DNA from 2 places in the Ensifer sp. ENS07 genome. Region 1 is predicted to be linked to the other one. Evidence: predicted binding sites of a transcription regulator. Region 1 holds the regulator's gene; the other holds the start of a gene.
What was found. The regulator LexA, encoded in region 1, represses DNA repair genes until DNA is damaged. The targets are predictions, from matches to a motif close to TGTTCNNNNTGTGTTCNG.
Positions count from the first base shown of each region.

Region 2: the regulator LexA is predicted to act here: its motif matches at 1,417-1,434, upstream of IB277_RS14705 (ImuA family protein).

Region 1 is NZ_JACVBE010000001.1:1,322,229-1,326,439, forward strand. It holds gene IB277_RS06720 (thermonuclease family protein) at 1-578, shown strand, start outside; tRNA gene IB277_RS06725 (tRNA-Cys) at 731-804, shown strand; gene IB277_RS06730 (hypothetical protein) at 1,002-1,343, shown strand; gene lexA (transcriptional repressor LexA) at 1,432-2,154, opposite strand; gene IB277_RS06740 (hypothetical protein) at 2,390-2,686, opposite strand; gene IB277_RS06745 (hypothetical protein) at 3,010-3,642, shown strand; gene IB277_RS06750 (hypothetical protein) at 3,769-4,211, shown strand, end outside.
Region 2 is NZ_JACVBE010000003.1:462,975-467,185, forward strand. It holds gene IB277_RS14700 (hypothetical protein) at 1-264, shown strand, start outside; gene IB277_RS14705 (ImuA family protein) at 1,491-2,252, shown strand; gene IB277_RS14710 (DNA polymerase Y family protein) at 2,170-3,684, shown strand; gene IB277_RS14715 (error-prone DNA polymerase) at 3,681-4,211, shown strand, end outside.

The sequences.
Region 1 (4,211 bases):
CCGATGTCATGGCCTTTGCATCGCGATCGGAAACGAAGCCGAAGCCTCAGCGCGCGGTTCCTGAAGCGCAGGAGCGCGTTGCGCAGCAGGCGGATAGGCACAAACCAAATCCGAAGCCCAACCCGGCGACGAAGGTTGTCCTGGCCGCCCCGGTGCCGTCGGTGAATGTCGGCGTCACGCCGCCAACCCCTCTCGTGCGGCCGAATGAAGAGGTGAAGACGGCATCCATCCGTACCGATCAGTTCTATTTTTGCGGCATTCGCAACGACAACTGCGTGATCGATGGCGCGACCTTCGTCTTCCATGGCGAGACGATCCGCGTCGCCGATGTCGATGCACCGCGAATCCGCCAGGCAAGCTGCGACAAGGAGCGTTCGCGCGGCTTCTACGCCAAGCAGCGCCTGCGCGAATTGCTGAATGCAGGCGACTTCAGGCTGATCTCGGCGGGAGGGCGATCAGATGCCAAGGCCGGCGAGAAACTGCGCCTGGTCACCCGCGGTGACCAATCTCTTGGACGTGTACTCGTTTCCGAGGGGCTCGTGCGGCCGTGGGAAGGGCGCCCGACGCCCTGGTGCTGAGATCAGCTGGGAGACGATCGGCGGACATCGTCGATCGTTCTGTGGAAAGTATCCGTCCTGCAATTCGACGGCGCGTTTTTCAGAAAATGCCTCTTGCGGTTTTTCTGCAATCATTCTAAATCCGCGCCAACGCTTGGTTATCCGAGCTGTGAGGCCTCGTGGCGGAGTGGTGACGCAGAGGACTGCAAATCCTTGTACCCCGGTTCAATTCCGGGCGAGGCCTCCAAAAATCTCACCTCGTTAAATTTGGTTTGGCGTTCTGCCTTAGGGCAGCGCGGTAAAATTCGCGACACGTCCGCGCAAGCCACGTCTCCTATGCCTCCGTCGGATCTTATCGCTTCGGTGAATTCGGTAGAGGGGGAACGATGACTCCGCTGAGATCAACCGCATCGGTAGCGTCCGTCAACATTAAGAACGGAGGCAATGGCATCAATGAAAAAGAGACTGATCCTGACGGCGTTGGCGTGTTTTGCGGCGACCGCTATGGAGGCGCGCGCGGACGACCTGGTTTTCCAGCTGAAGAACAACACCGGCGCGGTACTGACGAATTTCTATACGTCGCCGGTCGGCGTCAATGAATGGGAAGACGATGTTTTCGGTCGGCAGGTCCTGAACCCCGGCGAGAGCATGGAGATCACCATTGCCGACGGGCGGGACGTCTGCAAATACGACATGCGATTCGAATTCGAGGAAGGCTCGGCCCTCGATACGACCGAGGACACGCAGGATCTCTGCGAACTCGGCGAATACACGATCCACGAATAAGCGATCTGGATTTCAGGTCGCCTTAAATGGAAAGAGCCTCGCCACTTTCAGTGGCGAGGCTCTTTTGATTCGGCGTTCTGCCTGGAATTCAATGGTAGCGGCGGATCAGCCCGACGAGCTTGCCCTGGATTTTCACGCGATCCGGTCCGAAAATGCGCGTCTCGTAGGCGGGGTTGGCCGCTTCGAGCGCAATCGACGCGCCCTTGCGACGGAAGCGCTTCAGCGTCGCTTCCTCGTCGTCCACGAGCGCCACGATGATGTCGCCGGGATTGGCCGAGTTGCCGTTGCGGATGATCACCGTGTCGCCATCGAAGATGCCGGCCTCGATCATCGAATCGCCCTTTACTTCGAGGGCGTAATGCTCGCCGCTGCCGATCATGTCGAGCGGAACGGTAATGTCATGGGTGTTGTTCTGGATCGCCGAGATCGGCACGCCGGCAGCGATGCGGCCCATCACCGGGACGGAAACAGACGTGCTTTCGGCGACCGGCGCCGGCTTCGGCGTGGCAGGAGCGGCGGCCGGCGGCTTTCCGAGGCTGCCCTCGATCACGCTCGGCGAGAAGCCTCTGCGCGGCTGTTGCTGGCCGGCGGCGTAGGCTTCCGGAAGCTTGATGACTTCGAGCGCGCGCGCCCGGTTCGGCAACCGGCGAATGAACCCGCGCTCTTCGAGCGCCGTGATCAAACGGTGAATGCCGGACTTCGACGCCAGGTCGAGCGCATCCTTCATTTCATCGAAAGACGGCGGTACGCCCGACTCCTTCATGCGTTCGTGGATGAACAGAAGCAATTCCTGTTGCTTGCGGGTCAGCATGGCACGTCGCTCCAGAGGCGTGAAACAAATCAAGAACAGACACTATCTGTTCCATATGTGTTCCGCAAGTGCCTAAAATTCCGTGAATTCAGGCAATTGGCTGCTTCTGTGGGGGCGATTGGTCACTTTTGCGGGAGCGGGGCGGTTTTCGGCGACGGTTGCGTCCCAAAACAGCGCCGGGCAGGCCGGTCGCGCGCGTGATTCGAACGAATCGCGGCTCTCTTCGCGGAGAGACTTAAGTCGCTTGCGAGGCCGAGCAGGCGTCTTCGAACTCCTTCACCGTTTCGGCGCTGTTGTCTTCCGGAAGCACTGCGTCGGCCGCATCGGTCGCAACGGGCGTATCGCCGTCATAAACGAAGGACTGGATGTAGAACGCGAGCGCGCCCTTCCAAACATTGCGTCCATCGATCTGATGGCACGGCACGGCCCGTTCGAAATCGGTCTGGAGTTCATCCACCGTCGCGGCACTGAGCTTGACGTCAGGCATATTGGGCGATGCGACTATCGAAGCGAGAAGCAGGGCGGCAAGCACGGTGATCGTCCACTTGATGAAGGGGTGGGACTACGGGTTGGTAAACGATGTGAACCGCGCTTTCGTTCCGAAGTCCAGCAAGCATGGCGATCACTCTGCCATGTTCAACAGCTCTTTGCCCGCAGGCTGTGGCTGATTTGCGCCAGCCGCTCCATCTCAACCTCGTCTCGGCCGTTCTTCATGGACCGGCGCGGAGAATGCATCGGAGCTGCCAGCTTTCGCATCGGGCCTGGGGCGCGCAAAAATCCCTGCGGGGAAGGGCCTTCACCGTCTCGACAGGCCTCTAAAAAAAGATAACTTTGCGTGGAAAGTGGGGTGGTTGCATGCATAGATTGTCGTTGGTGGTGCTCGGCCTGTTGCTCACGGCTGGAGCGGCGTCTGCCGAAGAAGGGCGTTCGAATATCTGGAAACGGATCAACGCCTGGACGGTGGGATCCGATCCTTCCCTGGGAGGCTCGTGTTACGCGGCGACGAGCTATGACGCCGGCGCTATCCTTCGTATCGGCTTTTATCCGCGGGGATCGACGAACCTGGCGTTTCTTTCGATCGGCAATGCCGAATGGAAATCCATCGAGCCGCAGCGGGAATACGATGTTGCCTTGCAGCTCGACCGTGGTCGTCAGTGGCCGGCCGTTGCGTTCGGTGTTGATCTGACCGGCGCCAAGGCCCTTGTCGTCAACTTTTCCAACACCGACTTCTTTACCGAGTTCGTTCGCAAGAACACCTTGGCGCTGGCCTTCGAGGGGCGCGTCGTCGCGAGCCTCAGCCTGCGTGATTCGATGAAGGCGGTAAGCGAGATGTTCAAGTGCCAGGAGGCGGTGAGCGCCTTGATCCCGAATGGCGATCAGGGAGCGGCGAACGATCCCTTTGCGGGCGCCGGTGGCAATGCGCCGAACAACGATCCCTTTGCCGGCGGCGGCCAGACCAAGTCATCGAAAGATCCTTTCGCCATGTGATGGGCAGTCCGCTTGCCGCGGAGAGGTGAATATTCCTAAAATATTGCCTGGGATCGGCTAGGCACCCTCGACAGCGATGCGGGGACCTATCAAAATGCGGGCAAACGGGGGTTTTGCATGCGTAGATTGCTGGTCGGATTGGTAAGCTGTCTGATCGCCGCGGGATCGGCCGCGGCTGAGGAGTCCGAAATCATCAAGTGGAAGGATGTCGACGGCTGGACCGTTGCTTCCGACACCTCGATGGAGGGCTCCTGCTTCATCTCGTCGGTATTCGACGGCGGGGTCACCTTGCGCCTTGGGTTCTATCCCAAGGGCTCCGAGTCGCCGCTCTATATGAGCTTCGCCAGCGACGACTGGAGGTCGCTCGAGGTCGGCAAAGAGTACGACCTGACCTTCCGCTTCGACAAGACCGATCCCTGGAGCGCTTCGGCGACCGCTGCCGGTGATGCGAGCGGAAAGTTTCTGTTCGTGAACGTCACCGACGCCGAGTTCCTGACGGGCTTCGTGCGCAAGCGGGCCTTGGCCATCGCGTTTGAAGATCGCGTCATCGCGAATCTCAGCCTGCGCGG
Region 2 (4,211 bases), on a different contig from region 1:
TGGACCTCCGAGATCGAAAGAGGCTTCGCGAAGAGCGCCATGGAAAACAGAGTGAAGCTCCGACCCGTGCGGACCATATTCGGCGTTTTTGCCTTGATCTCAGTCCTGTTCACGTTGACCTTCTCGCTGAGGCTTCTTGAAGTGGGTGCGATTTCCACGATGAATGCCGGTCGCGACGTTCTTAGTAGTCTTCTCGGGATGCCGGTTCTTCTGACCTATCAGTACATAATGTGCGCCCGACCTTCCGGCAGGGTCACGGTTTAAATCGTCACGGACTTGCTCATCCAGTACGGTGACCGTGCAGCTCCATCCCGGACGCCAGCACAGGCAGCAGCGGCTTCAGCCGCGGACGCGGTTCATATCAGCGGAAAAGCTCCGCTCGCTAGCCACGGACGTAGCCGCGACGTGTTGGACTGACATCGCGACAATGGGAGCTATCGGTGGCGAATCAAAGGTTCGATGGCATCGAGGCGATCATCGATGCCGCCGCGATGACGCCGCCTGCGTTCGACGAGGCCGTGTACGTGATCGGGGCTCGATGGTTCATGCCTCCCTGCGCTGAGCACCCGATGGCCGCCGAGGCTTTCAGAACTCCATCGGAGACAGGACGGCACGAGTGGGTGGTCCTCTCCAGGCCGCCGACGCTGAAAAGGCGGCCGCGACGGATATCGCATACTTGAAAGCGGGAGAGTCGATCAGTACCGGGTCACCCTCGAACGCCTGGATGAGCGATGCGGGGCTGGTCTCTTCGCCCAAGGGAACGATACCGAAGCGAGTGCGCGCGCCAACCGCCATGGCGTCTGCGTAGGTGCAACTGGCCATCCTTTTCCATTCCGGATCGGCGTCACTCCTCTGCGCGTGATGATTTGAGCTTATTTTGGGGTGCCAAGAAGAATTGCGAGGTTAGGCACGGCTGCCGTACACGTTCCCTATTTGGCGAGAACAAGTTCGTCGGTGGCCTTCTCAATCATCGGGGTCTTTCGACGTCAGACGGGCGTCACATCGATCCAGACCGTCGGCGCACATTCGCTCACAACCGCCGACAACAAAACGCCGAAGTCTCGAAAGCGGGAAGCTTGTCGTGAATCTGGTCACCAGGACCTTGCGTTCCATTTCCTCGTGGAGTCGGCATGATTTGCATTCGACAACGACGATCTCGCCCTTGAGGGACCGCAGGGTGGCGACCTCTGGCACCGCGTGCGCCGCGCCGGACAATCCCAACGACACTCCTCGATACCGAGAACGCGAATTCAACACTCTTCGGTTTAGGGCCAAGTTTCTGTTCTCCGAAAAAATCCTGTGGGACCCCAGCGCCCCGGCGGACCCTTACGTCCTGATTCGTTTAGCGAATTCTCCGTACATCCTGAACGGTGCCTCGACACTGCTGATTTACCCCGCTTGACTCCGTCTTTCTAAGGGAACAGAAAGGGAACATCAACCGTTTTGGACCTGACGTCCGCTTTGCAACGCTAACAAAAGGAGGTTCGCGAATGATGACGCATGCGCGCGCCTCAAAACTAATCGACGACCTGCGAGAGAGGATCGCGCATCTTGAAGGCGGTTCTGGACGGAAGGCCGTCGTGTTGCCGTTCGGCGTTCGCGAGATAGACATGCGGTTACCCGGTGGCGGCCTGGCCTTCGGCGCACTGCATGAAGTGGCAGGCGGCGGCGCGGGCACGGTGGATGGCGGGGCCGCAGCCTTATTCGCGGCAGGGATCGCCGCGCGCTCCAAAGGGAAGGTTCTGTGGTGTTTGACGCGCCCCGACTTGTTCGCGCCAGCCGTCTCTCAAGCCGGACTGCATCCAGACCGCGTCATCTATTGCGAAGGCGACAGGGACGAGGATGTCCTGGCTTCGATGGAAGAAGGCCTGTCATTCGGCGGCTTCGCGGCCGTCGTGGGGGAGCTGGTTCGGTTACCGATGAACGCTTCCCGCCGTCTTCACCTTGCGGCCGAGAAGACCGGCAGTCTCGGACTGGTCGTCAGGAGGTGGCGACGGCAGACGGAAGCTTCCGACTACGGAAATCCAACGGCCTCGTCGACGAGGTGGCGTATCAGCGTCTTGCCGTCGGAGCCGTTGCCAGTGGCGGGCGTGGGGAGGGCCCGATGGCTGGCGGAACTGATGAGAGTGAAAGCAGGCGAGTGTGCTGAGTTCGAAATAGGAGCCTGTGATGCCAAGGGTCGTATCTGTATACTTCCCGTATCTTCCGACGGATCGTATTCGTCGGCATGGCGAGGGAGCCGTGCCAGCTGACAAGCCGTTGGTGGTTATCTCGAGATCGGGAGCAAAACGGTGGGTCTCTGCCGCCGACGTGGCCGCTCGCAAGTCGGGGCTGCGTGTCGAAATGCCAGCGAGCAAAGCCCAGGCAGTGGTTGCCGATCTAGTGATGATCGATGCCGACCCGGCTGCGGATGCCGCGGCTCTCGAACGATTGGCTCTCTGGGCGCTGAGGCAATACAGCCCTGTTGTCGCTGTCGACAATAACGACGGCATCGTGATGGACACGGAAGGCGCAGACCATCTTCGTGGCGGCGAGGAGCTTCTGATCTCAGGCCTTGTCAACTTGCTCAGAGGGCGCGGGCTTACAGCTCGGGCAGCAGTAGCCGACACTTGGGGTGCCGCACACGCGATAGCCAGATTGACGTCCGCAGAAACGACAGTAGTTCCTGTCGGCCAGGTCGCCAAGGCGGTCCTCGGTCTTCCCATACATTGTCTACGACTGGCGTCAGAGACCATTCAGAGTTTGCGAGTCCTTGGAGTCGAAACCGTTGGGGAATTGTCGGCGATGCCCCGCGCTCCCCTGACACTACGTTTTGGGCCGGAACCTGGACGACGGCTGGACCAGTTGTTCGGGCGTGTGGCTGAGCCGATCGAACCTCTCCGAACACCCGAGCTTGTCGAAGTCTCTCGCAACTTCCAGGAGCCGATCGGCGCGCCGGAGACGATCGAGAAGTACATCCGACGCTTGGTCGAGCAGCTGACGGCGGAACTCGAGAAGCGTGGGCTGGGGGTCCGCAGGTCGGACCTCGTCATCCATCGCGTGGATAACACACGTCAATGCCTAAGGGCAGGTCTCGCCAAGCCTGTGCGCGACCCGTCTCGTCTCTCGAAACTGTTGTGCGATCGCATCGAGAAAATCGACCCCGGTTTCGGGATCGAGAAGTTGGTCCTCGTGGCGATCGTGGCCGAGCCTCTCGAAGAGAAGCAAGTGGCGTCCTCGCTGATCGAAGAGGAGGTGGTCGACGTCACCCCGCTGGTGGACATCCTCGGCAATCGTGGTCAGCGACTCTATCGCCTGACGCCTGTTGCCTCAGATGTCCCCGAACGCTCCACAGTCCGCATCCCTGCGACGGCGGAGGAGACGGGAGCTGACTGGGCAGCGAAGTGGAGACGTCCTACACGGTTGCTTCCCCACCCGGAACGTATCGAGGTGGTCGCGTTGCTGCCCGATCAGCCGCCCGCCATGTTTACCTGGCGTGGCAAACGCCGTCGCGTCAAACGCGCCGACGGCCCCGAACGCATTTTTGGCGAATGGTGGCAGCGTCCCCGCGAAATGCAGGCCGTGCGTGACTACTTCGTCGTCGAAGACGAGGTGGGCGAACGCTATTGGGTCTATCGCGCCGGCGACGGGGTCGACATCGAAACAGGATCACACCGGTGGTTCATGCACGGAGTCTTCGCATGAACTATTCCGAACTCCAGGTCACAACCCACTTCAGTTTCCTTCGCGGCGCGTCGAGTGCCGAAGAGCTGTTCTCTCGGGCTGCCGAACTGGGCATCGAGGCCCTCGGTGTTGTCGACCGCAACTCGCTGGCTGGGATCGTGCGGGCATGGGAGGCTGCCAAGACGACCGGCGTTCGCCTGGTCGTCGGTTGCCGCCTCGACCTCGTGGATGGCATGTCGATCCTCGTTTACCCAACCGACCGGCCAGCCTATTCGCGCCTGACACGCCTGTTGTCGCTGGGGAAGAGCAGGGGCGGCAAGGGCAAGTGCATTCTCGATGTCGCGGACGTGGAAGCCTACAGCGAAGGGCTGATCGCAGTCCTCGTTCCCGACGAAGCCGACGATGTCTATGCGCAGCAACTCCGCAAGGTGGGCGCTATCTTTGGCGACAGGTCATACGTCAGCCTGTGCCTGCGCCGCCGACCGAACGACAGGCTTCGGCTCCACAATCTCTCGAACATCGCCTTTCGACACAAAGTGAAGACCGTC